DNA from 4 places in the Magnetospirillum sp. 15-1 genome. Region 3 is predicted to be linked to each of the others. Evidence: riboswitches for the same ligand, from Rfam matches in the RefSeq annotation. Region 3 holds a riboswitch; each other region holds the start of a gene.
The links. A riboswitch is a leader RNA that binds a small molecule or an ion and turns the genes downstream of it on or off. The one in region 3 is predicted to bind cobalamin.
Positions count from the first base shown of each region.

Region 1: it holds a riboswitch for cobalamin, as region 3 does, so the genes downstream of both, CP958_RS23685 (energy-coupling factor ABC transporter permease) here and CP958_RS02575 (carbohydrate porin) in region 3, are expected to answer to the same signal.
Region 2: it holds a riboswitch for cobalamin, as region 3 does, so the genes downstream of both, bluB (5,6-dimethylbenzimidazole synthase) here and CP958_RS02575 (carbohydrate porin) in region 3, are expected to answer to the same signal.
Region 4: it holds a riboswitch for cobalamin, as region 3 does, so the genes downstream of both, cbpA (modified peptide precursor CbpA) here and CP958_RS02575 (carbohydrate porin) in region 3, are expected to answer to the same signal.

Region 1 is NZ_FXXN01000028.1:500,487-507,801, forward strand. Features, by position in the region: gene CP958_RS23665 (rhodanese-like domain-containing protein) at 1-351, opposite strand, end outside; gene CP958_RS23670 (ATP-binding cassette domain-containing protein) at 379-1,173, opposite strand; gene cbiQ (cobalt ECF transporter T component CbiQ) at 1,170-1,904, opposite strand; gene CP958_RS23680 (energy-coupling factor ABC transporter substrate-binding protein) at 1,901-2,173, opposite strand; gene CP958_RS23685 (energy-coupling factor ABC transporter permease) at 2,170-2,820, opposite strand; cobalamin riboswitch at 2,910-3,136, opposite strand; gene CP958_RS23690 (response regulator transcription factor) at 3,225-3,923, shown strand; gene CP958_RS23695 (stimulus-sensing domain-containing protein) at 3,933-5,561, shown strand; gene CP958_RS23700 (hypothetical protein) at 5,637-5,996, shown strand; gene CP958_RS23705 (lipid-binding SYLF domain-containing protein) at 5,997-6,680, opposite strand; gene CP958_RS23710 ((2Fe-2S)-binding protein) at 6,818-7,282, shown strand; gene CP958_RS23715 (xanthine dehydrogenase family protein molybdopterin-binding subunit) at 7,315-7,315, shown strand, end outside.
Region 2 is NZ_FXXN01000028.1:431,645-438,959, forward strand. Features, by position in the region: gene CP958_RS23380 (methylenetetrahydrofolate reductase C-terminal domain-containing protein) at 1-817, opposite strand, end outside; gene CP958_RS23385 (uroporphyrinogen decarboxylase family protein) at 828-2,093, opposite strand; gene CP958_RS23390 (cobalamin-dependent protein) at 2,108-2,761, opposite strand; gene CP958_RS23395 (MarR family winged helix-turn-helix transcriptional regulator) at 3,120-3,605, shown strand; cobalamin riboswitch at 3,672-3,860, shown strand; gene bluB (5,6-dimethylbenzimidazole synthase) at 3,906-4,658, shown strand; gene CP958_RS27185 (IS5 family transposase) at 4,663-5,223, opposite strand; partial or broken gene CP958_RS27190 (IS5 family transposase) at 5,124-5,441, opposite strand; gene CP958_RS23410 (flavin reductase family protein) at 5,515-6,060, opposite strand; gene rpmB (50S ribosomal protein L28) at 6,413-6,718, opposite strand; gene CP958_RS23420 (hypothetical protein) at 6,888-7,315, opposite strand, start outside.
Region 3 is NZ_FXXN01000015.1:56,633-63,947, reverse strand. Features, by position in the region: gene CP958_RS02580 (helix-turn-helix domain-containing protein) at 1-1,395, opposite strand, end outside; cobalamin riboswitch at 1,475-1,724, shown strand; gene CP958_RS02575 (carbohydrate porin) at 1,793-3,166, shown strand; gene CP958_RS02570 (ETC complex I subunit) at 3,290-3,598, shown strand; tRNA gene CP958_RS02565 (tRNA-Arg) at 3,638-3,714, shown strand; gene CP958_RS02560 (hypothetical protein) at 3,745-3,930, opposite strand; gene CP958_RS02555 (PilZ domain-containing protein) at 4,248-4,592, shown strand; gene CP958_RS02550 (alpha/beta fold hydrolase) at 4,592-5,362, shown strand; gene CP958_RS02545 (HD-GYP domain-containing protein) at 5,424-7,007, shown strand; gene CP958_RS02540 (PAS domain S-box protein) at 7,026-7,315, opposite strand, start outside.
Region 4 is NZ_FXXN01000013.1:45,333-52,647, forward strand. Features, by position in the region: gene CP958_RS01635 (hypothetical protein) at 1-1,299, opposite strand, end outside; gene CP958_RS01640 (hypothetical protein) at 1,296-2,828, opposite strand; gene CP958_RS01645 (gamma carbonic anhydrase family protein) at 2,849-3,367, opposite strand; gene argC (N-acetyl-gamma-glutamyl-phosphate reductase) at 3,376-4,419, opposite strand; cobalamin riboswitch at 4,536-4,666, shown strand; gene cbpA (modified peptide precursor CbpA) at 4,773-4,889, shown strand; gene cbpB (peptide-modifying radical SAM enzyme CbpB) at 4,886-6,265, shown strand; gene CP958_RS01665 (hypothetical protein) at 6,313-7,315, opposite strand, start outside.

The DNA.
Region 1 (7,315 bases), on a different contig from region 3:
GAGGATGCGGGTGAAGCCGGCCTCGGACAGCGCTTTGGCGGTGGCCCCCGAGCGGTTTCCGGTGCGGCAGATCAGGGCGATGGGGGCATTGCGGTCGCCGTTGGTGGTGGCCAGCAGGTCGCGGATGAAACCGGCGCCGCCGTCGGGATGGCGCATGGGAATCAGCCTGGCGCCCTCGGGCACCCCGGTCTGCTTCCATTCCTCGGGCTGGCGGATGTCGACCAGGACCACGTCACCCTTCTTCACCGCCTGCAGCGCGTCGGGAGCCGAAATGGTCTTGATCTCCGCCGCCAGGGCGGTCCCCGCCATCACCAGCCAAGCCGCCATCGCCATCATCAGGGAACGCATCATATCCGCCTTTTGCTTATTGAGGCATTTCTAATACACCCTCTGCCGGGCCGCCATCAAGGCCAGCGCCTCCTGGCGGGTCCGCACCCCCAGTTCCAGCAGCAGCGGCGGCTCCAATCCGCAGGCGGCCAGCGAGTCGCGGTCGGCCAGCACCTGGGCGGCCTCACCCTGGGCGATCACCCGCCCCCCCTGGAACAGCGCCACCCGGTCGGCGAAGCCATAGGCCAGATCGACCTCGTGGGTGGTGAACACCAGGGTGGCCCCCGCCTGGGCGAGACGATCGAGCGCCGCCAGCAGGCGTTTGCCCCCCTGGTGGTCGAGACCGGCCAGGGGTTCGTCCAGCAGCAGCACCTCCGGTTCCATGGCCAGGGCCCCGGCGATGGCCACCCGCTTCTTCTGGCCGAAGGACAGCATATGAGTGGCGCGCCCGGCCAGTTCGGCGATGCCCAGGGCCTCCAGCGCCGCGTTCACCCGCCGGCGGGCCTCCGCCTCGGACAGGCCGAGATTGAGCGGCCCGAACGACACGTCCTCGGCCACCGTGGCGGCGAACAACTGGTCGTCGGGCTCCTGCAGCACCAGCCCGACCCGGCGGCGCCAGCCGGTCAGCGCCGCCCGCGAATACCCTATGGCCTCGCCTCCCAGCAGCACGGTGCCGGCGGCCGGCTTCAGCGTGCCGTTCAGGTGGAGCAGCAAGGTGGTCTTGCCCGCCCCGTTGGGTCCCAGCACCGCCAGCCGCCGCCCCCGCTCCACCGCGAGATCGAGACCGGCCAGGGCGGCGACGCCGCCGGGATAGGCATAGCAGAGGCCCCTGGCCTCGAGAATCATCCCAGCCACAGGCTCACCCCCGCCAGCAGGGCGTGACCGCCCAGAATCAGCGCCAGGGCCGGTCCCGAGGCCGGGCGCGCGGTGGAAATCATGGGCAGCGAGCCGTCGAAGCCCCGTGCCGCCAGTCCCGTCTCCAGACGCCTTGCCCGTTCCATGGCGCGCGGCAGCAACTGGGCGATCAGCAGGCCGAGGGAGCGCACCTGCCGCCGCGGCCCGAACCAGCCGAGACGCGCCTCCTGGGCGGTGCGGATGGCCGTCGCCTGGTCCAGCAGCAGGAACAGGAAATGCCAGGTGAGCAGCATGATCTCGGCGATCTCGGCCGGCAGGCCGATACGGCGCAGGCCGCGCACCAGATCGGGAGCCGGGGTGGTGGCGGCCAGCAGCAGCAGGGCCGAGGCGGCGGAAGCGGCGCGCAGTACCACCAGGGCGGCGCGGCGGCCCTGGTCGGCGGCCAGATGCAGGCCGTGTGAATCCACCTCCACGGCCAAGGTGGCGGCACCGGTCAGCACGAAGCCCAGCGGCAGGGCGTTGAGACGCAGCCAGTCGCCGGCGGGCAGCCGCGCCCCGCCCAGGGCCAGGCCCCAGACGGCGCCCAGCACCAGCGCCCCGCCCGGCCAGGGCGGCAGGATCAGGGCCAGGACCAGCAGGCCGAGGGCGAGCGCCGCCTTTTCCGACGGCGCCCGCTTTCGCCACGGCCCCGCCTGGGACAGGCGGTCAATGGCGAGACTCATTTGCTGGAACGACCGTGCCGCCGTCCGATGACGTAGCCCAGCAGACCGGCTCCGAAGGCGGCCTGGACCGCGAACAGCAGCCCCTCGATCTCCTTGGAAGGCTGCCAGAACGGCCCGGTCCACTTCTCGTAGGCGGGATGGGACGAGGTCACCACCTCGCTGGCCGCGTCGTCGGTGCCGCCGAACTGGCCGGCCGGGTTGAGGATCAGCGGAGCGGCGACGATCAGCAGGGCGGTGCCCAGCAGCAGGGAATTGGTGCGCGCGCTCATGCCTTGGCTCCTTCGATCCGCATGCGGCGGCCGGCGAGGGCGTTCATCACCACCACGGTGACCAGTCCCTCGGCCACCGCCAGGGGCGCTTGCGTGATGGCGAAGATGCCGCCGAACTTGGCGAAGGCGCCGGCAAAGCCGGTCTCGGCATCGGGAAAGGCCAGGGCCAGTTGGAACGAGGTGACCACATAGGTGGCGAGATCGCCCAGAAACGCCGAGAGGAACACCGCCACCGCGACCGGAACGCCGAGCCGCCCGGCGAGGCGCCAGACGCCATAGGCCACCCACGGCCCGGCGATGGCCATGGAGAAGACGTTGGCCCCCATGGTCGACAGCCCGCCATGGGCGAGCAGCAAGGCCTGGAACAGCAGCACGATGGCGCCGATCACCGCCATGATGCCGGGACCGAACTGCATGGCGCCCAGCGCCGTGCCGGTGGGGTGCGAGCACGAGCCGGTGACGCTGGGCAGCTTGAGCGCCGACAGCACGAAGGTGAAACCGGCCGACGCCGCGATGTCGAGCCGCGCCTCGGGCCGTTCGGCCACGATGCGCTTCAGCGAGCGCGCACCCAGCACCACGAAGGGGGTGGAAACGCAGGTCCAGGCCAATGCGTGCCCGGCGGGAAGAAAACCTTCCATGATATGCATGATGAACAGACTCCGTTCGTCGAGAGACTTCACTCGTCGCCGCGAAACGGAAAACTGACCCGACGGCACACCCCGGCCGAACGGGCTCGCAAGCGACTCTCGATGATGGCAGGTCTCCTGACTCGCGGGTCGTTGGGTCCGGCATAGCCTTCCCAGCCCATTTTCGGGCCAGTGGCGTCTCTAACGGCCGGAACCTCTCCGCCTACAGTTGCGGGGGCAGTCACGGATTTGACCCTCTTTTCGAGGGGCGCACCGCGTTCCCATTTTCACCCCGTGCCGTCGCCGGCCACGGGGAACCATCGCCGGGCACTATAATTTCGCCATGATCGGGATGCAAACCATTCCGGGACTGGTGGATTTGGGCCTGCTAGATTATGGCCCTGGCCTGTTTGAGGAGGTTTCCCGTGTCCCATACCATCGCCCTGGTCGACGACGACCGTAACATCCTGACCTCGGTCTCGATGGCGCTGGAGGCCGAGGGCTTCAAGGTGCGCACCTATACCGACGGCGCCGAGGCGCTACGCGGCCTGACCAGCCAGCCGGCCGACCTGGCCGTGCTCGACATCAAGATGCCGCGCATGGACGGCATGGAGCTGCTGCAGCGCCTGCGCAAGCAATCGGCCATCCCGGTGATCTTCCTCACCTCCAAGGATGACGAGATCGACGAGTTGCTCGGCCTGCGCATGGGCGCCGACGACTACATCAAGAAGCCCTTTTCGCAGAAGCTGCTGATCGAGCGTATCCGCACCCTGATCCGCCGGCTGGAGGCCAACGCCGCCGGACCGGACGAGGGGGGCGGCGAGACCCTGGTGCGCGGGCTGCTGGTGCTCGACCCCGGCCGGCACATCTGCACCTGGAAGGGAAAGGCGGTCGACCTCACCGTCACCGAGTTCCTGCTGCTGAAATCCCTGGCCATGCGCCCCGGCCACGTCAAGAACCGCGACCAGTTGATCGATGCCGCCTATGGCGAGTCCATCTACGTGGACGACCGCACCATCGACAGCCACATCAAACGGCTGCGCAAGAAGTTCCGCGAGGTGGACGACGAGTTCGCCCAGATCGAGACCCTGTACGGCGTCGGCTATCGTTATCGTGACGAGTGAGTCGCTGTCATGACGAGTGAGCCTGGGCCTTCCCGGCGGCGCCTGCCCCGCTGGCGGCTGCTCGCCTCGCCGCTCACCCGGCGCATCCTGGCGGTCAACCTGCTGGCGCCCATCGTGCTGGTGGCGGGCGTCATGTATCTCGACCGCTACAAGCAGGGGCTGATCCGCGCCGAACTGGACGGGCTGGGCACCCAGGCCGAGATGGTGGCCGGCGCCATCGGCGAGGGCGCGGTGTTCGAGGAAGAGATGGGCTTCTTCGAGATCAATCCCGACATGGCGCAGCAGATGGTGCGCCGCCTGTCCGAGCCGGCCAAGTTCCGCGCCCGGCTGTTCGGGGCGGTGGGCGAACTGGCCGCCGATTCCCGCGTGGTAGGCGGCGCCAAGGGCTCCATCTACATCGAGGAACTGCCGCCGCCCACCCCGCCCCACTGGGCCGACCGGCTGGCGCGGCAGTGGGACCGCTGGGCGCGATGGATGCCCAGGGACGAGACCCTGCCGCTCTACCGCGAGCATCCCAACGCGCGGGCCGACGATTTCGAGGAGGTGATGAGCGCCATGGCCGGACGGCCCGCCTGGGCGGTGCGGTCGCGCAAGAGCGGCGCCCTGATGCTGTCGGTGGCGGTGCCGGTCCAGCGCTACAAGCAGGTGGTGGGCGCCCTCTTGATCACCGCCGACGGCACCAACATCGCCCGCTCGCTGTTCCAGGTGCGCATCGCCATCCTGCAGGCCTTCGCCGTGTCGCTGGCGCTGACCATCGGCGTGTCGCTCTACATGGCCGGCACCATCGCCCGGCCCATCCGCCGGCTGGCCCTGGCCGCCGAGCGGGTCCGCCACGGTCAGGGCCGCGTCCACGCCATTCCCGACCTGTCGCGGCGCAAGGACGAGATCGGCGAGCTGTCCGTGGCCCTGAAGGAGATGACCGAGGCCCTGTGGCGGCGCATGGACGCCATCGAGGCCTTCGCCGCCGACGTGGCCCACGAGATCAAGAACCCGCTGACCTCGCTCCGCTCGGCCGTCGAGACGGCGGCGCGCATCGAGGACCCGGAAAAACGCGCCCGCCTGATGGCCATCGTGCTGGACGACGTCGGGCGCCTGGACCGGCTGATCAGCGACATCTCGGACGCGTCGCGCATCGACGCCGAGATGAGCCGGGCCGAGACCGGGCCGGTGACCCTGGACGCCATGCTCGACACCATGGCCGAGATCTATCGCGGCACCTGCGAGGACCGGGGCCTGCGCTTCGAGGTGGAGCGGCCCGGGGGCGACGCCCTGGCGGTCCAAGGCATCGAATCGCGTCTGGTCCAGGTACTGCGCAACCTGATCGCCAACGCCGTGTCGTTCAGCCCGGAGGGCGGCCTGATCCGTCTTGCCGCCCGGCGGGACGGCGGACGCATCGTGCTGACCGTCGAGGATCAGGGGCCGGGCATACCGCCCAACAAACTGGACGCCATCTTCGAGCGTTTCTACTCGGAGCGGCCCGAGGGCGAGAAGTTCGGCACCCATTCCGGCCTGGGCCTGTCCATCTCGCGCCAGATCGTCGAGGCCCATGGCGGCACCATCCGCGCCGAGAACCGCGAGGCCGACGGCCCGACGGGGGGCGGAGCCCGATTCGAGGTGAGCCTGCCCGCGTCGGACTGAAGCGAGCGCACCACCTTTATTCCGCCGCATTCCGGTGGCCTGATACGTCATCACGTTTTTGGGGAGCACACGCTCATGAACAAGACTCTGATCGCCGTCCTTGCCGCCCTGCCCCTGCTGTCCGCCCTGCCCGCCGCCGCCCAGCAAGGCGATATGCCCAGGGACAATCGGGAAATGCGGCAGGATCACCGCGAGATGCGCCGCGACAACCGCGAGATCGGCCAGGACCGCAAGGAAGCGGTCCACGATCGCAACGAACTGCGCAAGGACAGGAAGGACGGCGACAAGGACGCCGTCGCCAAGGACCGCGCCGAACTGCGCAAGGACCGCAAGGAAATGCATGAGGACAAGCGCGAGCGCCGCGAGGACCGCAAGGATCTCAAGGACGACCGCCGCGACCGCCGCGAGGATCGTCGCGAACGCCAGGAGCGCTGATCAGCGCGACAGGATGTCCCTCAACCGGTCCGCCTGCCGGGAATCCACCGTTCGGCTGAACAGAATATCCTCCGGCGTCGGATTGCCGCCGTAATAGGCGGAATTCCACGAATGGCGGGGCAGGATGCCTGCCCCGTCCAGGGTGGCGCCGCCATAAAGGCCGACGGCGCGCGAGAAGGCATAGATATCGGCGCCCACGTTGGTGGTGGTATTGGCCGAGGCGCCCGCGCCCACCACCACCACCGCCACGCCGGCCTCGGCGCCGGCCTTGAACTGGTTCTCCACCACCGCCTTGAGGCCGCCCTCGTTCATGATGATGTAGACCGCCTCGGCGTCCTGCAGGCCGATCTGCAGCCCGACGCTGCCCGCCGCGATGGAGTAGAAGGCCGGACCGCTCCAGCGCCCCGACCCGTCGCGGGCCAGCAATACGCCGGTGCCGTACTGGGCACCCAGGATGAAGCCGCCCTTGACCAGATCGGGAACCACCAGCACGGCCCGCGCCCGGCCGAGCAGGTTGCCCATCTGCGAACTGAAATTGGGGTCGCCGCGCAGGCGCTCGACCACGGAGACGGCCTTGCCCACCATCATGGTCTGGTCGGTGACCTGCTGGGCGCCGGCTTCCTTGCCGAACCCTCCGGCCACCACGAGAAGCGCCACAAGGGCCAGGGCGATCAGTCTTTGCATAGCGGACTCCCTCAACAATCGTCCCCGTCCCCACTCCAACCACGGCCGTGGTTAGGATTGTGTTAACCCTTGCCCACCCGCCCCAATGGGGGTAAGCCTGGAAGCCTTCCAAACGCGGAAGAAAGGGCGATAGACGGATGTTCTCACTCATCGTCAACGGCGAGCGCCACAAGGTGGACGCCCCGCCCGACACCCCGCTGTTGTGGGTGCTGCGCGATCAGTTGGGCATGAACGCGGTGCGTTATGGCTGCGGCCAGGGCCTGTGCGGCGCCTGCTCCGTCCTGGTGGACGGCGAGCCGGCCAGGGCCTGCCAGATGCCGGTCTCCGAGATCAACGGCCGGCGCATCGTGACGCTCTCCGGCCTCAACGACAGCGTCTCCGCCCAATTGCGCGCCGCCTGGATCGAGTTGGACGTGCCCCAATGCGGCTATTGCCAGTCGGGACAGTTGGTCAGCGCCAACGCCCTGCTGCGCCGCAATCCCAAGCCCAGCGACGGCGACATCGACACCGCCATGAGCGGCAACCTGTGCCGCTGCGGCACCTATCAGCGCATCCGCGCCGCCATCCATCTCGCCGCCCGGCGGCTGCGGGGGGGATCATGAAGCGCCATGCGTCTCCCTCCGGGATGGACGGCA
Region 2 (7,315 bases), on a different contig from region 3:
TCTTGGCGGTGGCGACCAGGGCGACGGCGTCCAGGTCGAAGACCGGCTTGGCCTCGGGATGGTCGCCCGCCAGCACGCCGTCGCCGGTCAGGCAGACCACGTTTTCGATCCCCAGGGCGGCGGCGCCCAGCAGGTCGTTCTGCAGCGCGATGCGGTTGCGGTCGCGGCAGGTCATCTGCATCACCGCCACGTGGCCGGCGCGGCTCAGCAGGGCGGCGGCGGCCATGCTGGACAGGGCGCAATGGGCCGCCGAGCCGTCGGTGACGTTGATGGCGTCCACCCATTGGCCCAGCCGTTCCGCCTGGGCCAGCAGGGCCGAGCCGTCGGCGGCGGTGCCCGGTCCGATCTCGGCGGTGACCACGAACTCGCCGGCAGCCAATTTGGCGGCCAGCCGCCCGGCGGGCAGGGGGCGGTCCGGCGGCAGTTCCGGGGCGGCGGGCTTGGCGTCCAGGGCCTCGGCCAGCCAGGCGGAGCGCCCGGCCCGGCGGTGGTCGAGCAGCGGCTGGCGCTCGGGCAGCCGTTCGCCCAGGCGGCTCCAGATGTCCTTCCAGGCGCAGGGCATGGCGGCATCCAACTCGCAGGTGCCGTCCGAGCGCACGCCGCCGCAGGGGCCGTTGCGCAAGCCCTTGGGACAGCGCATGGGACAGCCCAGCCCGGTGGCGTCCAGGGCGCACTGACCGCACATCCGGCAACCGAACAGGCGTTTCTTCAAGACCCGCTCGGCCCAGCCCAGGGGCCGTTCCAGGCGCCCGCGCCCCAGGACCGCCGCCGTCCGGCGGACCAGGGTCAGCATCAGGCGGCGCGGGGTGGAAGACATGGCCGCCTCCTCAGCCGCCGTACCGGCGGGCGGCGCCGAACATGGCGCGCACATTCTCGACCGGCGTTTCGTCGGGAATACCGAAGGCGCAATCCAGGATCAGCTTGCCGCCCTTGTTGAAGACGTTGTCGACCAGGTGCTTGACGGCGGCATCCACCTCGGCGGGAGTGCCGGTGGTCATCATGGACGGCGACAGGTTGCCGCGCAGCGCCACCACGTCGCCCAGCACCTCGAACGCCTTGACCATGTCGGTGCGCTCGAACCAGTAGATGCACTTGCCGGCCGGGATGTCGGCGATGTGCTCCAGCCGTTTGGTGCAGTCGGATTCCCACATGGGAATGGGAATGATGCCGGCGTCGATCAGATCGATCAGCATCTGCCGGAAGGGCGGCCACCAATAGGTGGTGAATTGCTGCTCCGACATGAACGTGTCGGGAGCCCAGTGGGTGGGGATGAAGACGAAGGGATTGCCGCTGGCCCGCACCGCCTCGATGGTGCTGCGGGTGATGGAGATGCGAACCTTGTCCAGCATTTCCAGCAACTTGTCCTTGCGCCGGAACAGATCGGTCATGATCTGCTTGGCGCCCCGAAAATAGTCGGCGATGTAGTCGTAGGGGGAGATGGACGAATACATGTAGGACGCCGGGTAGCCCAGGGCGGCCATGCGCTCTTCGAAGGCGATGTGCAGGTTGAACAGGCGTTCCGATTCCTCGGCGGCCTTCATCACCCGTTCCAGCGCCTGGCGGACCTTGGGCCGGGCGAAGGCGCGCATGCCCAGCACCAGCCGGGTATAGTAGAGGCTGGAAAAGGACGGCAGTTCCTCGAAGCCCTCGAACACGCCGGCCACTCGGGGCAGATAACGGCGGAAATAATAGCCGGTGGGGTCCTCCAGGTATTCGGCGTACTCGTCGCCCTTCATGTACTCGGCGTCCAGATACTGGAAGGGCTGGTTGTCGCCGACGCCGTGCCCCGGCCATTGCAACTGCTTGAAATCCAGCGCCTCCAGCGCCCGGCCCGAGGCGGTGGCCAGGAACATCGGGCTGTGGCAGTCGGGCTCGAATTCCTGAATGGCCCGAGCCGCGATCTCCGCCGTCTTGTCGTAGTCGTACATCAGCTGGCGGCAGGTGATGTTGCCGTACTTGGCCAGCCAGAAGGTGGGCTGCATGCCGATGGGCAGGCGGTCGGGCTGCTTCAGGTTGACGCAATCCATCACCCGCTGCCAGCGGGCGTCGTAGGCGACCTTGGCCTCGGGAGTCTGGGCGGGGGAAGCGATCATGTCGGAGTCTCCCGTCAGGCGGCCTTGGCCGTGCCGATCCACCCCTGGCACAGGGAGACGGCGGCCATGGCGTTCAATCCGAAGGCGTCGGCGCCGGTATAGCTGCGGACGGTCTCGTCCACCTGGCCGCCGCCGATCATGATCTTGAGTCCGTCGCGCAGGCCCGCCTGCTCGATGGCGGCAACGGTATCCTTCATGGCGTCGAAGGCGAGGGTGAGGAAGCCGGAAAGCCCGATCACCGCCGGCTTCAAGTCACGGACCGTGTCGACGAAGGTCTGGATCGGCACGTCGATGCCGAGGTCCACCACCTTGAAGCCGTTCACCTCCAGCATGAAGGTCACGATATTCTTGCCGATGTCGTGCAGATCGCCAGCCACGGTGCCGATCAGCACCACCGGTCCCGCGGCTTCGCCGTCACTGTCGTCCATCAGCAGGGGCTTCACCATGGCGCCGATCTGCTCGAGCATTTCGCCCGCCATCATCAGTTCGGGCAGGAAGTACTCGTTCTTCTCGAACCGGGCGCCGACGATATCCATGGCGGCGCGGCAAAGATCAAGAATGCGCTGGGGGTCGAAGCCCTGATCCAGGGCTTCGCGCGACAGGCGAAGGGCCGCGTCTTCGTCCATGTCGGCAATGGCGTTCACCAGGGCCGCCTCATTCAAGGCCATCTCGGACCTCCCTCTGTTTTTGTCGGGCGGGCCAATGGCCGCACCTCTTATGTGGGTACTGGACCATAAAGGACAGTATGCTGTCAATTCGATTCGATGAATTGTCATTCAGTCGGCAATATCGTGAGTGCCGCCGAATGGCGTATATATCCTATGATATCAGGCCTATCGCCAGTATTCCCCCCGGATGCCGCCGGATCATGTTGCCGTGACAATAACTTTCCGCACCGCAACACGATGTAATTGGGAATTAAAATAGTGCGTATACATACATAAATTCGGCGCATGGGGGATTGAGGTTGCCGGTGAATTGGGGTCAGATGCCCGGCACGGGCGAAATTGAAGGACGTGACGAACCATGCCGGAGGCGCTGCTGGATACGGGCGAGAACGACGCCCTGCCGATCTACGGCAATCCCGGACATCTGGCCCGGCGGCTCCATCAGATCGCCGTGTCGATCTTCCTGAACGAGACCCAGGACTTTGGCATCACGCCGGTCCAGTTCGCCTCGCTGACCGTGATCAAGGCATTTCCCGGCGTCGACCAGCGGTCGCTGGCGCGCATGATCGCCTTCGACCGCTCGACCATCGGCGATGTGGTGATCCGGCTGGAAAAGAAGGGCCTGCTGGAGCGGCGCGAGGGCAAGGATCGCCGCATCAAGTCCCTGTTCATCACCGAGGCCGGCGATACCATGCTGGCGGAGCTGGGCGAGCCGGTGCGGCGTTTCCAGCGCACCTTGCTGGAGCCGCTCTCCGAGGGCGAGCAGCTGATCTTCCGCTATTTGCTGCACAAGCTCGTCAACCAGAACAACGAGCTGAGCCGGGTTCCGCTGGAACTCCTGTGACCGACGTGCCCGCCGCCTCGGAGTCAGGGGGGTGTTTTGGGATGCTTCCCGGCGAGACATGATCTATGAATGGGCCATCCACTCGGTGCCGGGGCGCTTATGGCGCACCGGAGAATCGGGAACGCGGTGAAAGTCCGCGACGTGCCCAACGCTGTATGGGGGACCGGCAGGCTGATGCCACTGGCTTTGTGCTGGGAAGGCGCCTCGCTGGGATGAACCCGAGTCAGAAGACCGGCCAAGTGGAGATGGTCCTTCCGGCCTGGACACCGGTTGGGCGCACGCCATCACAGGGGAAAGCTGATGGATGCCCAAAGCTCTCTTTTGCCTGCCGCTCCCATGCCCGCCGCCGAGCGGGACGCCGTCTACCGGGCCATGCTGACGCGCCGCGACACGCGGGGCGAATTCCTGCCCGACCCCATCCCGGACGAGGTCTTGAGCCGGGTGCTGATCGCCGCCCACCATGCGCCCTCCGTCGGCTTCATGCAGCCGTGGAGCTTCGTCGTGGTGCGCGACCGGGAGGTCCGGGGCCGCGTCCATGACGCCTTCCTCAAGGCGCATGCCGAGGCGGCGGAGATGTTCCCCGAGGACAAGCGGGACGTCTACCGCTCGCTGAAGCTGGAGGGGATTCTCGAGTCGCCCGTCAACATTTGCGTCACCTGCGATCGCGACCGCGCCGGTCCGGTGGTGATCGGCCGGACCCATATCCGCACCATGGACCTCTACAGCAGCGTCTGCGCGGTGCAGAACCTGTGGCTGGCGGCGCGCGCCGAGGGACTCGGCCTCGGCTGGGTCAGTATCTTCGACAACACCGAGGTGCAGGAAATCCTGAACATCCCCAAGGGGATCATTCCGGTGGCCTATCTGTGTCTCGGCCGGGTGCGGGGCTACCACCCCAAGCCGGAACTGGAAAGCGCCGGCTGGCGGCCCCGTCTGCCCCTGGAGACGCTGCTGCACTTCGACGGCTGGGGCCGGCAGGAGGAGGGTGGCGTCCTGACGGAATGTGTGCGCCAGGACCAGGATGCGGTCGGCAAGGGAACATTCGTTCCCGTCTAGGTGTTTAGGTCCTGTTGACAAAGGCCGGTAGCCATAGTTTGGCAGCGGCGAGATGCAGGAATCCAAGAAAGGATTTGGCGGTCTTGTCGTAGCGGGTGGCGATGCGTCGGAACTGCTTGAGGCGATTAAACATGCGCTCGATGCGATTGCGATCCTTGTATCGCAGGAAGTTGCATGCAATGGGCTGGGAGCGATTGGACCGGGGCGGGATGACCGGCAGGATGCCGTGAAAGAGCAGGTTCTCGCGCACGGCGTCGCCGTCATAGCCCTTGTCGGCCAGCAGCATGCGCGGGGTGGCGGTCGGCAACGCCATCAGGTCTTCGACCGCCTGATAATCCGAGACTTCGCCGCCGGTCAGCTTGAAGCCAAGAGGGCGTCCCTGACCGTCTGCGCGGGCGTGGATTTTGCTCGTAAAGCCGCCGCGGCTTCGACCAAAGCCTTCCTTATGAGTCCCCCTTTTGCGCCAGCGGCTTGGCTGTGCCCTCGGACAATGGTGCTGTCGATCATATGCTGCCAATCGTCGGTCAGGCCGAGATCGACCAACGTTTCCAGTAGGGCATCCCACACGCCTTGCTCGGCCCAGCGGCGGAACCGGACATTGACCGAATTCCATTTGCCGTAACGCTCGTGCATGTCGCGCCACGGGCAGCCGACCCGCAGCACGTGAAGCATGCCGTTGATGAAACGGCGGTTGTCATGGGAAGGACGGCAACCGCGCCCCCGTTCAGCGGGCAGCAACTCCCCGATGATCCCCCATTCCTCGTCCGTCAGATCGCCACGCATACCACTGGTCTCCGCAAAGACCAGGGTTGAATCACGTCCGGCTGAGTTTGGGAATCCCCTTTGTCAACAGGACCTAATCCAGTCCGTCCGGCAGCTTCGCCCGCATCATGTCGCGCCGGTCCAGCCGGTCGCCGTCGACGATGAAGGTGCCGTCGCCGACGGCGTGGACCAAACGGCGTTCGGCGCGCGTGGTGTCCATATGAGCGGCGACACCTTCCAGCACGACGATGCCGTAGCGTTCGACAATGTCGACCACCCGGCATTCGATGTTGGCCAGGCACTCCCTGATCAGCGGCGGGCGCACCCGGCTGGCTGTGGCGCGGGTCAGGCCGAATCGGGCGAACTTGTCGGTGTCCTTGCCCGAGCACATGCCGATGCCCACGGCGGTATCGAGCAGGTCGATCGTGGGAATGGCCAGCACGCATTCGCGCGTATCGCACAGCGCAGCGTAGGAATGGTTCCATGGCCCGGTGGCGATGGCGAAATCAGCCGAAAAGTCGAGCACCATGGTCCAGGTGATGGTCATGACATTGTCCCGGGTCCCGTCGTGGGTGGTGACCAGCACCACGGGCCCCGGCTCGATCAACGTGAATGCCTTGGCGAGGGGGAGGTCCTGCATGTCCGCCTCCGTCAGGGAAACTTCCCTTTGTTCCGCCGGATCGCCCCGATTGGGGCGGGGATGTGATGGATCACGGCCCATCAAACCCGCTCCGCCAGAATAACACACCCGTCCAAACTGAGAGAAGTTTCGCTCCCCCACCCCAGATCGCTGACGGCGCCCACGCCCCGTGACCGCTCAAGGGGCCGCCTGAACCATGGCTGTGCCGTGCGAGGGCAATCCCGCGAGACCAACGACCATGGCGGGCCGAGGCGGTCGTTTCCGTCTGCGGCGGAGCGGAAGCGGAGGAATGGAAGCGCCAAAAGGGCCCGTGGTTGCCCACGGACCCTTTCCAAACACGATGACGCGAGGCTTAGGCCGCGACGGCGTCCTGCTTGCTCGCCAGAGCGCGCTCGATGCGCTTCTTCAGGCGGCGGGCCTCGGCGCTCAGCTTGGTGCTGGCGATGGACAGCAGGTACAAGTCGATGCCGCCGTTGTGCTCGATGGTCTTCAGACCATTGGTCGAGATGCGCAGGCGCACGGCATGACCCAGGGCGTCGGACAGCAGCGAGGCTTCCTGGAGGTTGGGCAGGAACCGACGCCGGGTCTTGTTGTTGGCGTGGCTGACGTTGTTGCCGGTCAAAACGCCCTTGCCGGTGATGGCGCAGCGACGTGCCATGGTAAAATCCTCGCTTCAAGTCGTTCGCCGGATTCGCCATTTCGGCCGTACGCCGGGGCTATCCGTGGAAAATTGGCCCGATCTTCCGATCGGAGGAAGCCGCGTTTTTAAGGTGGCGAGCGCCGCCCGTCAAGCGCGGAATCTGATTCGATCCAAATCCTTATGGACTCTACCTCACCCAACGGCCGAGATAGTTCTGAATCAACTGGGCCATCTGCTGGTCGATGTCCCTGACCAGGCTTTCGCTGATGTCATAGAGCACCCGGTCGCGCTCGTTGAGCGTGATGCCCTCGGCCACGGTGCGCGAGCGCGTCGCCTGGGCCATGGTCTCGCCCTGGATCATGCCGCGCTGGTCGAGGATCTGGATCGCCACGTTGAGGGCGGCGTCGTAGCGCAGTTCCTGCTCCTTCTTGAAGGCGCCGCTCAGGCCCTTGTCGATGGCGAGCGGCACCTCGACCACCTTGGCGTCCTTGATCACCACGCGGGCCGAGCCGGTGCGGCCCACCGGCTTCAGGCGGTCCTGGGCCCAGCGCTGCGCCGCCCCTTCGGGCGACACCGGCATCAGGTGCTCGATATGGGGGGAGCGGCCGGGGGCCA
Region 3 (7,315 bases):
GGCCACCTGCTCGCGGCTTTCCCCGGCCAGCACCCGCATCACCGCCTCGGTCTTCTGCCGGTTGCCGAAGCGCTTGCGGAGCGGAACCGCCGGTACCGGCAGGGCGGCGGGGCGGGGTGGGGCGGCGGGGCGGGGTGGCGCGGCGACCGAGACCGCCTGAACCGGCAGTACGGGCGGCGAGGTGGCGGAAATGCGGTCCGGCATCTCCCGCGGAGCCGGCGTGGGGGCGGCGGGGGCGGGGGGCGCCCCCAGCGTCTGCATGATCTGCTCGAGATCGGATTTGGCCGGCGGCGGGGCGAGCGGCGGTGACGCTCCCGGCTCCGGGGACGGGGGAGAGAGGCGGGCGAGAATCTTCTCCACCTCGGCGCGGGCGGCGGCGGCGGCTTCGGTCACCGGCCGGAAGCCCACCCGCCGCTCGATCAGCTCCAGCAGGATGGCGGAATCCCGGGCATAGGTCAGCGGCACCGAGGGATCGGCCCCCGCCGTGTGCTGGACGAAGCGCCTGACCCGCGCCGGAATACGGCGCAGCAGCCCGGCGCGGCGGGTGGACAGCACCTTGAACTCCATCACCTTGATCAGCAGGACGCCGTGGCGCCGGGGGTGCAGATGCTCGAACAGATATTCGATCAGCTCCACCTCGGCGAATTCCAGGATCAGGAAGCTCTTTTCCTGGGCCTGCCAGGTCAGGATGAAGTCGCTGATCTCGGCCAGTTGGGCCGCCATCTGGTCGGCGAAGACCGCCGGAGCGAGCATGGTCCAGGCCTTGCCGCTGGTCATGGGCAGGCGGCCGGGGCGGCCGAAATTGCGGGTCAGGTTGCGGGCCACCGCCAGCAGCACCCGGTTGCCGGAATGGCGGGTGCCGCGCGGAAAGCAATCGTGCAGCAGATCGGCCGCCTCGAAATCCATGGCCGGCGGCGGGTCGCCCAGCAGGCGGTCGAGGGATTGAAGGTTGCCGGGGACCACCACCTCGCCCTTTTCCGGCAACTGGCGCAGGGCCGAGCGCAGGCGGGCCAGCGCCGCTTCCGGATCGAACGGCGGCACCGCATCGGGCTCGGACATGGCGGAGGGCAGCACGACCGGCGGTTCCCCCGCCTCCATGCTGGCGGTCATGGGGGAGCGATGGAACGATTGCGCCACGCGGGACAGGCCGCCGCGCGCATATTGCAGCAGGGCATGGCGTTCGGCCGGCTCGGCCAGATAGCGCCAACTGGCGGCCAGCCGGCCCAATCCCCGCACCAGCGGAGCAAGCAGTCCGCCGCCGGATTGCGGGCGCGTCACGGACTCGCTGACCGTGAGCCAGCCGCCCTCGGCCGGCGGCGGCGGTGCCGTGTCTTCATCCATATCGGAAGCCGGTGGCAAATGCGAATCGGCCTCGGCCATATCCGTCCGTCTCACCCCAGGGGTATCTCCATTGGGCGCGAACTCTAACCCAGGCCTGGGCAGAGGTCCAACTTGCATTAGGACACAGGCGCGGGTACATCTTCGGCCAGATGGTTCCGACGGCCGCCCACGGGCGACCCGAGGTGAAAAGGGAACGCGGTCAAGGGCTTGTCGCCTGGAACCCGCGGCTGCCCCCGCAACTGTAGGCGGAGAGGAGCTGCCCGCCGAGAAGGCCACTGGTTTCGGCCCCGACGTCCACCGGGGGGCCGTATCGAACCGGGAAGGCTGGGGCAGGCTCCTTTGACCCGCGAGCCAGGAGACCTGCCATCATCGTCGCGTGCGCGCGCTTCCCCGGGCGGGGTGTCCCGGAGGTGGGTGGACCTGCGCCGCTTATTTGAGGGTGGATTTTGACATGAAGACTGGATTTTTCGTCACCGGACTGGCCGTGGCCGTCGGGGTGTGCCTGCCTTTCGCCGCTTCGCGGGCCGAGACCGAGGCGCCCAAGGGCTTCTGGGAGCGCGATACCCTGACCGGCGATTGGGGCGGCTTGCGCTCCGATCTGGCCGAGAAGGGCGTCAAGGTGAACGCCGCCTACACCGCCGAGATGCTGGGTAATCCGTCAGGCGGCATCAGGCGCCGCGCCGTGGCCGACGCCTTGCTCCAGGTGGACGTGGATGCCGATCTGGAGCAGGCCGTGGGTTGGAAGGGCGGCACCTTCCACGTCACCGGCCTGCACATCCAGGGCCGCCAGTTGTCGGCCAATTTCATCGGCAACCTGATCCCGGTCCGCGACATCGAGGCGGCGCCCTCGACCCGGCTGTTCTCTCTGTGGCTGCAGCAGAGCGCGCTGGACGACATGGTGTCGCTGCGCTTCGGCCAACTGCCCATGCAGGAGGAATTCTTCAACTCCGTGGTGGCCACCAACCTGATCAACTCCGCCTTCGGCTGGCCCGGCGCCTTCGCCGCCAACATGCAGAGCGGCGGCGGCGGCTATCCCATCTCCAATCTGGGCACTCGGCTCAAGGTCCAGCCGACCGGCGAACTGGCGCTGCTGGCCGGTCTGTTCACCGGCAACGTGGCCCCCGGCACCAATGCCGGCGGCGACGCCCAGAAGCGCAACCGCAGCGGCGTCGACTACACCGTCGATCAGCCGCCGGTGTGGATGGGCGAGGTGCAGTACGGCCTCAATCAGGATAAGGGTGCGGCGGGGCTGCCGGCCATGTTCAAGCTGGGCGGCTGGTACTATAACGGCCGCGCCACCGACCAGCGCTATGATCTGGCCGGGGTATCGCTGGGCGACGGTTCGGCCGGTGCCGCCAAGACTCATCGCGGCAACTGGGCCGTCTACGGCATCGCCGAAGGCATGCTCTACCGCGAGGCGGGAACCGAGGATCTGGGCCTGTCGGCCTTTTTGCGGGTCACCGGCCTGCCCGACGACCGCAACCAGATGCCGTTCTATTTCGATACCGGCCTCAGCTACAAGGGACCGTTCGAAGGTCGCGACGACGACGTCGCCGCCATGGGCTTCGCCTTCGGCCGGATGAGTTCGGCCCTGGCCGCCCGTGACGCCGATGCCAGGCGTTTGGGCACCGCCACCGCTCCCGACCATGATTACGAGGCGGTCGTCGAACTGACCTACCGCTACCAGGTGACCCCCTGGATGACCGTGGTGCCGGACGTCCAGTACGTGGTCCATCCGGGCGGTACCGCCACCCTGCCCGAGAACTCGTCCAAGACCATCCCCGATGCCACGGTGATCGGCCTGAGGACCGTGTTCAAGCTGTAGGTTCTTGCGGATTCCCCAGGCGTCGATTATACCTTGCGGGCGGAACCGTACGATGGGTGCCAACCCCTTGATTTAAAACGGTCCCGCCCGTACCAGGACTTATGACGAGCAGGAGAGACTTTGATGCAGGTCCGCATCTATCGCCCGGCCAAGACCGCCATGCAATCCGGCCGGAACGGCAACGCCAAGTCCTGGGTCCTGGAATACGAGCCCGCCGCTCCGAAGCAGCCCGACAACCTGATGGGCTGGCTGGGCTCGACCGACACCACCTCGCAGGTCCGCGTCAAGTTCGCCACCATGGAAGAGGCCGTGGCCTTCGCCAAGAAGAAGGGCATGGACTACACGGTGGCCACCGAGAACGCCCGTCTGCAGAAGCCCAAGAATTACGCCGACAATTTCCGTTTCGACAAGCTGGAATTCGGCCGCTTCTAAAGCGGCCCCAATTCCGCCGGGCCCATCTGGCGACGACGGGCGCCCTTAGCTCAGTTGGATAGAGCAGCCGCCTTCTAAGCGGCAGGTCGCTGGTTCGAGCCCAGCAGGGCGCGCCATCGCCTGTTGCCGACGGCGCGCGGGCCGCGTCAGTGGGGCATCCGCAGCCAGCCGTAGCGGGCCGTCATGATGAAGGTGTCCTGCCACTGATTGGCGACCAGCGATACCTTGTCGCCGGGGCGTGAGTGCGGCACCGCCCGCTCCAGATCCTCCAAGGCCGCCTTCAGCAGCGTATGCGACGACGTCACGGTGACGGAGTTGAGCTGTTCGGTCATGGCGTTTCCCCACTCTCAGGTCTTTATGTTGCTTCGCCGGCATTGCCGGAGAATTCGAAGTGGCTGAATTATAGCAATTCCAATAACGCTCCTTGGGCGTGCATTGGAAGGAGAGTCCCCAGTGTTGGTATGAGATTCGTAAACTCCGTAAAATTGAAATCTACCAAGGGCTTAATACCATACTTTTGATATTGGTATTTCTCCGGGGGTATTCTCCGTGCCATTATCGGAGGAGCAGGGGCGGCCAACAGGATGGATGCGCCGGGCGGCGTGCCCTGATAGACTGGTTCGTCGTCCACCCGCGAGGGGAAGCATTCGTGAAGTCCGCCAGCAACGACCGCCGCATCGATGATCGCCACGAGGGCGAGGGCCTGTTCATGCTGTTCGACGGCATCCTGGTCGAGGTCGTCGACATCTCCATCGGCGGGCTGAAATTCCGGCGACCGCCCGGCCTGCTCAATCACGGCTACCGCTTCACCTTCGAACTGCGCTCGGCCTACGAGGACCCCAATCCCCTGGCCAAGGGCGTGGCCATGGTACGCGCCCTCGGACCCGACTGGGTGGCGGTGGAGTTCGTCCGCCCCACCTTCTCGCTGATGAAGGTGGTGGGGCGCCATATCGGCCGCCTGCTGGTCGGCCGGTCCCACCTGTTCAGGCACTGATGAAGCTCAACGCCATCGAAGCCGGAGCCGATGCCCCGGACGGGATACCGTTGCTGATCCTGCACGGATTGCTGGGCTCGGCCCGCAACTGGGGGGCGGTGGTCAAGAGCCTGGGCGAGACCCGCCGGGTTCTGGCGCTGGACCTGCCCAACCACGGCGCCAGCCCGTGGACCGAGATCATGGACTATCCCTTCATGGCCCGCGAGGTGGCCGCCGTGATCGAGCATCTGGGCGGCCGGGCGGCGGTGATGGGCCATTCCATGGGCGGCAAGGCGGCCATGACCCTGGCGCTGACCTGTCCCGAGATGGTGGAGCGGCTGGTGGTGGTGGATATCGCGCCGGTATCCTACAGCCATACCTTCGCTCCCTACATCAAGGCCATGCGCGGAGTAGCGCTGGCCGAAGTCACCTCGCGCGGCGAGGTGGACGCCGCCCTGGCAGCCGCCATTCCCGACCGGGGCGTGCGGGCCTTCCTGATGCAGAACCTGGAAGGCGGAGCGGGCGGCTATCGCTGGCGGCCCAATCTGGCGGTGCTGGGCGCCCACATGGACGACATCCTGGCCTTTCCCCGCTTCCCCGAGGGCACCCGTTACGACGGGCCGACCCTGTTCGTGGCCGGCGAGACCTCGGACTACATCCGTCCGGCCCACGAGGACGTGATCGCCGAACTGTTCCCCCGCGCCGCCACCGTCGAGGTTGCCGGCGCCGGCCATTGGGTCCATGCCGACAACCCATCGGGCTTCATGGCGGCCGTCGGGTCTTTCCTGTAGCCATTGCGGCCCCCCGCGTTGATTTGATAAAAGTCAAATTCCAGGGTGGAGGTCGGTTCGAGTGCAGGTCATCGACGCTGTCAAACTGCAGCGCAATATCATCGTCTATGCGGTACTGGCCATGGCCATGGTGGGGTTGGGCGTGGCGTTCGCCTCGATCATTCCCCTGCATCGCCAGATGGCCGAGGCGGCGGACAAGTCCTTCGACCACGGCCTCGACCTGCAGGTGGCGACATTGCGGGAGAACGTGGCCCGCGCCGGCGATCTGGCCCGGCAGGTAACCAGCCGCAGCGTCATCCGCGATGCCCTGGCCGCCCATAACCGGGGCGCCATGACCGCCGACGAGCTTCGGGCCTTCACCGCCGACAAGCTGGTCGATTCCATGAAGCTGTCGCGCGAGATGCTGGGCATCACCCGGCTGGGGCGGGACTTCCGGCCCCTGGTCTCGGTGGGCAAGGCCATTCCGCCCGAACTGTGGACGCCTGATTCCGGCGAGCCGCCCGCGTTGGGGGCGCCGGCCATGGTGGGGGGGCGCTGGGTGTTGCTGGCCTCGGCGCCGGTCCTGGGACGGGACGGCACCCGCGAGGGGCACGACCTGCTGCTGTTCGACGCCGAGGGGCTGCACGCCATGGCCGCCGACGTGGAGGCCCTGGGCCAGACCGGCGAAATCATCCTCGGCCGCGGCGGCGCGGCGGCGGCCGAGGTGTTCTTTCCTCGGCGGCACGGCGGTGCCAATGTGGACGACGAGGTGCGCGAGGCGTTCGGGCTGGCCGCCGACGACGCCAGCCCCATGCAGATGCAGCATCCCGGCGGCGGGCGCGACGTGGTGCTGGCCCAGCGCCTGCCCGGCTCGGATTGGATCGTCATGGCCCGCCAGGACCTGGGCGAACTGCACAGCAACATCGACCGGCTGGTGGTCAGCGTCGGAATCGGAGCGCTGGTGCTGGTGGGGTTCGGCATCGCCGGCTTCGTGCTGATCCTGCGGCCGCTGACCGGACGGATGCTGGTCCATACCGGCGAACTGAAGCAGCAGATCAAGGACGGCGAGCGAGCCCAGGCGGCGCTGGAGCGCGCCCTGGAGGGCACCATCGTGGCGGTGGCCTCCACCATCGAGGTGCGTGATCCCTATACCGCCGGTCACCAGCGCCGGGTGGCGGAGATCGCGGCGGCCATCGGCCGCGAACTGGGCCTGTCGGCGCACCAGTTGAAGGGGCTGCGGGTGGCGGGCACCATCCACGATATCGGCAAGATCGGCATTCCCGCCGAGATGCTGACCCGGCCCGGCCGCCTGTCGCCCCTGGAATTCGACATCATCAAGGGCCACGCCGCCGACGGTGCCGAAATTCTGAGCGGCGTGGAATTCCCCTGGCCGGTGGCCGACATGGTGCGCCATCACCACGAGCGCATGGACGGCAGCGGCTATCCCGACGGGCTGAAGGGCGACGAAATCCTGTTCGAGGCCCGTATCCTGGCGGTGGCCGACGTGGTCGAGGCCATCGCCTCGGACCGTCCCTACCGCGCCGCCCTGGGGCTGGACGCGGCCATGGCCGAGATCACCGCCAAGCGTGGGACTCTGTTCGATGAGCGGGTGGTGGATGCCTGCCGCAAGCTGGTGGAAGAAGGGCGCCTGCCCCTGGGGGCGTAGGATCGGCCGAGGGCGGCCTCAGTCGGCCGGCAGGGCGTAGGCGGTGGCGGCCAACCGGCCGGGCAGCGCCTCGAGGCGCAGGTGCAGTTCGCTCAGCAGGGGCGCGACGTCCTGGCCGGCCTTGGCGGCCTGCTCCAGGGCCAGACAGCAATCGCGCACGGCCGGCAGGCCCAGGCTGGCGGCGGCCCCCTTGATGGTGTGGGCCTCGCGCCGGACCTTGTCCAGGTCGCCGGCCGGCGCGGCGGCGCGGGCGGTCGCGTGGCGGGCGCGGGCGTCCTCCATGAACTTCACCAGGATTTCGACCACGG
Region 4 (7,315 bases), on a different contig from region 3:
CCGCGCCACCGACATCACCGCCGCGCCCACCGGGGTGGTGCAGATGGACAGCGCCCAGGCGCCCAGCATGCCGCTGGCCATGACCAGCGGATCGATGCCGGCCGCCGAAAGGCTGCCCAGCGCATTGCCCAGCAGGGTGATGGTGACCAGCTGCGAGATGCCCAGATGGGCCGCCACCATCACGCTCCAGGCCAGCAGCACGGCCAGCACGATGGGCGGCAGGGGGATCAGGGCGATGGCCCGCGCGGTATCCTCGGGAGTGACGAAGGCCGCCACCACGGTGCCCAGGAACATGGCACCGCCCAGCATGGCCACCTCGGAGCGGTAGCCGGGTAGGCTGGCGCCCAGGCGGCGGAGGAACAGCCGGGCGGTCAGCGCCAGCCGGCGGGGGGCCGTTCCCGATTGCTGGGTATACAGCCAGACCAGGGCCGAAAGCGGCACGACGATCATGGCGCCCACCACCAGACGGACGCCCAGCAGTTCGGCCAGGGCGACGGCGCCGGTCACCACGGCCGTCACCAGCAGGCTCAGGCTCAGGATGGGTCCGAAGTCGGTCTGGTGGCGGTGGGGGGCCAGGCGGCTGGCATGGGGGGGGAAGTCCATGCGGTCCAGCGCCCAGCCCCAGCCCATCAGGATAAAGGATAGGACGACCTGCAGGGGCAGAAGGTGCCACCACACCAGATCCGGCACCACCTGCTGGATCACCGTGAACGACACGGCCAGCGGCGACCACACGGTCATCATGGCGAAGCCGCGCAGGACGGCGGTCATCATGCGGCGCTTGCGGATATCCTTGACGGTTTCGTCGCCGCCGGCCGCCTTCAGGGTGTTGCCCTTGGTGATCATGATCCCCAACAGGGGCAGCACGCCGAAATTGAGCACCAGGGAAATCAGGTGGCTGCCCAGGCTGAGCGCGGCATAGCGGTGGCCGGGACGCTGGTGCACCATCTGCTCGCCGCAGCGGCGGATCAGCCGGGAACTCTGGGCGCTGTCCCGCAACATGCCCAGCGTGGTGAACAGCCCGATGATGAAGGTGGACTCGGCCAGACCGTGGCGCAGCACCGGAAGGGCCTGGGGCAGGAAAACGACGGCGGTCGCGGCGGCCGCCAGGGCGGCGGCCAGCATGCGGCGCCCGCCCTGGGACATGGAGGACCATTCCAGCGCGATATAGACAAGCAGGGCGGCACCGGCCGCGTCCGTGGCCCACGGCCACTGGAATATGGCCCAGCCCATGGCACAGCCGATGACGACGATGATCGCCAGGGTGGACAGGGACGAACGGGTTTTGCCGCCGGTCACGACGGCCCGGCGGCGAAACGCGACCGGGGAGCGGGAAGGACCTTGGCCGGGCGGGGCAGGTCCTTCATCAGGCCCGGCCCGTTCATCATGGCGAAACCGCCCAGCACGGTGCCGACCACCACCCGGCGTCGTCTGACGCCCCAGACACAGACCGCGAGACCGGCGGCCCGCGCCTCGCGCCGCAGCCGTTCCAGGGCGGCCAGCAGGTGCTCGTCATCGGTCTTGTCGGCGTTGGGCAGTTCGGCGAGATCGATGGTGACCATGGAAACCCCGGCCAGGGCGGCGCGGTTCAATGCCGGATCGGTCAGCGGCACGCGGATCATGATCTCGCGGCACAGGGGACGGATGGCGGTGACGGCCTCGGACAGGGATACCGGGGCCAGATTGGCCGGCAGGCCGAACAGGTCGATGATCAGGTTTTGGGTGCGGATCGCCTCGGGGATGTCGGCGAAGGGACCCAGGACCGACATGCGGGCCGTGGTGCCCAGCGAGCCCCAGTGCAGCGGCACCACCATGCGGGCGGAACCGCTGTCGGCCATCGCCGCCTTGATGCCGCGCACCGCCGCGCCGGCCACGAAGCGGTCGAGCTTGGGGATGGATTCTCCGTCGGCGGTGGGATAGGCGCGCGAGCCCTCGTAGGCCGGCTCTCCCGGCTGGTCGACGCGCAGCACCTGGGCGCGGTAGGCGCCGATCACCTCGCCCTCCTCCATCCAGGTGGGCCGCCAGACCAGGGACAGGGCCGCATCGCCCGGCAGGGGCGGGGTGGCGTCCAGTCCGGGCGCCATATCGGCCGGAGCGCGCTCCACGGAGACGGGCTGCCAGTTCGGGTCGCGGTTTTCCCGCGCGGCCCGTTCCATGGCGGCCCATTTAGGGTCGACGGCGCGCCGCGGGGCGGCATCGTCGGCCGGGGCGATGGGGCCGCGGGCCGGAGCCTGCTCGGCGATCACCGCCCGCGTTTCGGTCACGGCGGCGGCCAGGGCTTCCAGGTTCAGTTCGCCGTCCCCGGTCAGGGCGTCGCCTAAGGAAATCTCCGCCGCCAGGGCCAGGGGGCGGTCGTGGCCGGCGAACTGGCTGCCCACCAGCCGCGTTCCCAGCTCCTGGGCGATGCGCACGGCGCGGCGCCGCGCCTCGGCGGCCGGCGTGTTGCGGAACACCAGCACGAACAGGTCCGAGCCCTTGCGGCCGAAGACGTTGCCGGCGCCCAGATGAAGATTGATGACGCCCTCGGCGATCAGCATCACCTTCTCGGCGATGCGGCTCCACTTGTCGCCCACCGCCTCGTGGAACTCCACCAGGGAGATCAGGTGCAGCTTGGTCTGGTACTGGCCGTCATCCTCGGCCAGCAGGCCTTCCAGGGCCAGGGTGAAGGAATCATCCACCAGGGACGAGGAGCCCGCCTCGGCGGGCAGGACGATCTCCTCCTCCTCGGCGGCGGCGGACCGTCCCCCCATCAGCCGTCCGAAGGCGGCCAGCGGCCGGGCCAGCGTGGTCATCAGACCGCCCTTGGAGCGTTTGTCCTTTTTCGCCATGCCGCCGCCTCCTCCGAGGCTTAGGGTTTGAAGTACTTGGCCGCCAGTTCCACATACTTCCCGGCCGAGACCGGGAAGAAGGCGATTTCCTCGTCGCTGAGGCGGCGCAGCATCCTGGCCGGATTGCCGCCCCACAACTCGCCCCTCTGGACGCGCTTGCCCGGCGTCACCACCGCGCCCGCCGCCACCATGGCGCCCGATTCCACCACCACGCCGTCCAGCACCACGGCGCCCATGCCGACGAAGCAGGCGTCTTCCAGGGTGCAGGCGTGCAGGATGGCGCCGTGGCCGATGGTGATGTCCGAACCGATATAGGTGCCCAGCTTGCCGCCGGTGACGTGGACGACGGTGCCGTCCTGGATGTTGGTGCGCTCGCCGATGCGAATCTCGTGCACGTCGCCGCGGATGACGCAGTTGAACCACACCGAGGTGCCGGCGCCGATCACCGTGTCGCCGATCACCACGGCATTGGGGGCGACGAACACGTCGGGGGCGATGGTCGGGCTGACGCCCTGAAAGGGAAGGATATTACCGCTCATCGCTGTCCTCACGGGAACATGGGTTGCTGTTCGAGCGCCAAGGTCTCGGGCAGGCCGAACATCAGGTTCATGTTCTGCAGCGCCTGACCGGACGCGCCCTTGACCAGATTGTCGATCACCGAGGTGATGATGATCCGTCCGGGGACCCGGTCGTCGAACACGTTGATCACGCAGTGGTTGGAGCCGCGCACATGCCGCGTGTGGGGCACCACGCCCTCGGGCGCCAGCCGCACGAAGGGCTCGCCCTCATAGGCCTTGGCCAGCCGGGTGCGCAGGTCGGCGGCCTTGGCGCCGCCCCTGGTCTTGACATAGATGGTCGACAGCATGCCCCGGCTCATGGGGATCAGGTGGGGGGTGAAGCTGACCAGCACCGGGGTGCCCGCCGCTTGCGCCAGTCCCTGCTCGATCTCCGGCGCGTGCCGGTGGCTGGCGACGCCATAGGCGTGCATGCCCTCGGTCACCTCGGTGTAGAGATTGGCCTCCTTGGCGGCGCGCCCGGCGCCCGACACGCCCGACTTGGCGTCGATGACGATGTCGGCGGCCTCGATCAGCCCGGCCTCGAGCAGCGGGATCAGCGGCAACTGGACCGACGTGGGATAGCAGCCGGGATTGGCCACCAGCCGCGCCTTGGCCACCTTGTCGCGAGCCAGTTCGGTCAGGCCGTAGACCGCCTGCTTCTGCAATTCGGGAGCCCGGTGCTCGTGGCCGTACCACTGAGCATAGGTGTCCACGTCGAACAGCCGGAAGTCGGCCGACAGATCGACGATCCTGACCGAGGCGGGCAGGGCGGCGATCACCTCCTGGGTGGTGCCGTGAGGCAGGCAGCAGAACACCGCGTCCACGGCCTTGAAGTCCACCTGATCGATGGCGACCAGATCGGGAAGCTTCAGGCCGCCCAGATGGGGAAAGACCGATTCCATGGACTGGCCGGCCTTGCGGTCCCCGGTCATCACCTTGATCTTGAAGGCCGGATGCAGCGCCAGCAGGCGCACAAGCTCGGCGCCGGTATAGCCGCTGGCTCCCAGGATGGCGACGGAAACGTCCTTCATGATGACCCTACTTCCTTGAACATGGGGAGCGGACGATAGCAGGCCATTTTCCGGGCGACAACCGCGCGAACTTGACGTCTCCATTGCGGCATTGTAGAGCCATGTTCGTCCTGCATCCCGGAACACGGTGAAATTCCGTGGCGGTCCCGCCGCTGTAATCGGGGACACGGACCACGGGGCCTTCGGGCCCAGCCACTGGCGAAACGCCGGGAAGGCGTGGTTTCCGTGGCTGATCCGAGAGCCAGAAGACCTGTAGGACATGGTTGAACGAGGGGCGAAATCCGATGGTAAAGGGTTTCGGCGAAGGCGCATCCGCGTCTTGGCCGTTAGCCCCTTTGGCATACGAAGGAATCGCCATGACCAAGACTGAAAGCAAGCCCCGTCCCACCGTCATCGCCAGCCGCAAGACCTGCGATGCCGAGGGCACCGGCCTGTCCCATTACGTCCTGATGGACAAGCAGGTGAAGCGGTGACTCTGGCGGCCCCCATCCTTGGGGGCCGTCTTCCCGACGGCCTCCAGCGGTTCGAGATCGGCCATGCCGACTACACCGCCCTGATCGACGCGGACAACGCCTTCTGGGCTCTGGTGCGCAAGGACGAGATGGAAACCGTCCTCGACGACGGCGCGCTGGAACGCGACTGGCGGGCCAAGCGCGAGGATTTCGCCCGCGAAATGGACATGCTGCGCTTCCACCTGAAGCCCTCGGCGGTCTATTTCAACCCGACGGAACGCTGCAACCTGGATTGCTCGTACTGCTACATCCCGCAGACCATGCGGCGCACCGGCGAGCATATGAGCCGCGATAAGCTGCTGGAAGCCATGGCCCGGCTGGACGAATATTTCGCCCGCACCGTGCCCGAGGGCCGCAAGCCGCAGATCATCTTCCACGGCGCCGAGCCACTGCTCAACCGTGACGCCATGTTCGAGGCCATCGACACCTATTCCGACCGCTTTCGCTTCGGGGTGCAGACCAACGCCACCCTGCTGGACGACCGGGCGGTGGAGTTCCTGACCTCGCGGGGCTGCGGCATCGGCCTGTCGCTCGACGCTCCCGTCGCCGAGGTGGCCGACCGTTCCCGCAAGCGCTGGACCGGCGACGGCGTGTTCAACTCCACGGTGGATGCCATCCGCCGCCTCAAGGGCTATGCCGGCTTCAATGTCATCTGCACCATGAATCGCGAGAATCTGGGGCAGTTGACCGACATGGTGGAATTCCTCCATGCCGAGGAGGTTCCGGCCTGCATGCTCAACGTCGTCCGCTGCACCCAGCCGGGCGGACAGGGGGCGTGGGCCGAGGACGAGGCGGTTTCCAAGGCCTATCTGGCGGCGCTCGACCGCACCCATCAGCTTTACCGGGAAACCGGCCGCAAGCTGGTGGTGGCCAATTTCGTCAACATCCTGATCTCCATCCTGGCACCCACCGCCCGGCGGCTGATGTGCGACATCTCGCCCTGCGGCGGCGGTCGCTCGTTCTTCGCCCTGGCGCCCGACGGCTCGCTGTTCCCGTGCTCGGAGTTCATCGGCCTGCCGGCCTTCGCCGGCGGCAATCTGTTCACCGACAAGGTGGAGGACGTGCTGGAAAGCCCGGCCTTCAAGCTGGTGACGGGCCGCAAGGTCGAGGACATCAAGGCCTGCTCCACCTGTCCGGTACGGCATTTCTGCGGCTCGCCCTGTCCGGCCGAGGCGCACGAGGCCAATGGCGGCATGGAGCAGATCGGCGCCTATTGCGGCTTCTATCTGGATCAGGCCCAGTACGCCTTCCGCCTGATCGCCGACGGCATCGCCGAGGACTATATGTGGGACGGCTGGGACGACGGCACCGAAACCGCCTTCGCCTTCGGCTGCTAGACGCAAGTCCCCCTCTCCCGTCCGCCAGGAGAGGGGGACTGTTTATTTTACTCCCGTGTCGGCTTGGGCATGGGCGGTTCTTCCCCCGCCGGTCCTGCCTCCACCTTGGTCGCCTTTTCCGGGGCGGGCAGGGGCTTGGCCTCCACGTCGGGCAGCGGTACGGCGCTCTGGTTGGGCACCGGCTTGGCGGCCGGACCGGCGGGCTGGGCCGGAGCGAGGGGCGTCGGCATCGTCGGGTCGGTCCTGGTGGCCGGCATGGCTCCGCCCTCCAGGCGCGGCAGCATGGCGCTCATCACGTTGGTGGCGAGGTTGTGGGCGATGACCGCCAGCTTGGGCGGCTTGCGCTTGCGCTCGAAGCCGCTGGAGGTGGCCTTGTAGCGCTGGTCGGCGCGTTCGGGGCCGAAGCTGTCGTCATCCTCGTCGGGCAGGTCGAAGCCGCGTGCCGACGCCGTCGTCTTGTCGGTCTTCTGCCATTCTTTCAGCGAGCGGCTGTTGACCACCGCCAGGATGCGTCCCGACTTGACGTCGAGGATGCGGGCGCGCAACTCGTAGCCGGTGCTCGACTGGGTGGAATCGGCCACCAGCACCTCGACCATCACATCGGCCATGGTCTGCATGGCCATGACCTCCACCGTCTTGGGATCGATCTCCTCGGCGCCGGCTCCCATGATGCGGGTGATCATGGTGCGGTCGACCACGCTGGCGTCGGCCTGCAGGAAGGGGGCAAGGAAGCCGTCCTGGAATTCCCATTCCCAGGTCTCGCCGCGCGCCGGGCGCTCGGCCGGATCGCCGGCGCGGCGTTGGGTCTCGGTGACGCTCTGGCGACCGCCCGACTGCTTGAGGGTGAGGTCGCCCTCGGTGGAGTTGCGGCTCTTGTCGGCGGTGACGGTGCGGGTCTCGGAATACCACTGGGCCAGGGTATCCGACAGTTGCCGGTTCCACCAGAAGGCCAGGCGCGGCCGGCCGCCCTGAGTATAGGCGTCCTTGAAGCGCGCGATGACGTCTTCCTGGGGCTTGAACGGGTTGGGCCTGACCGCGGCCGCGTCGAGC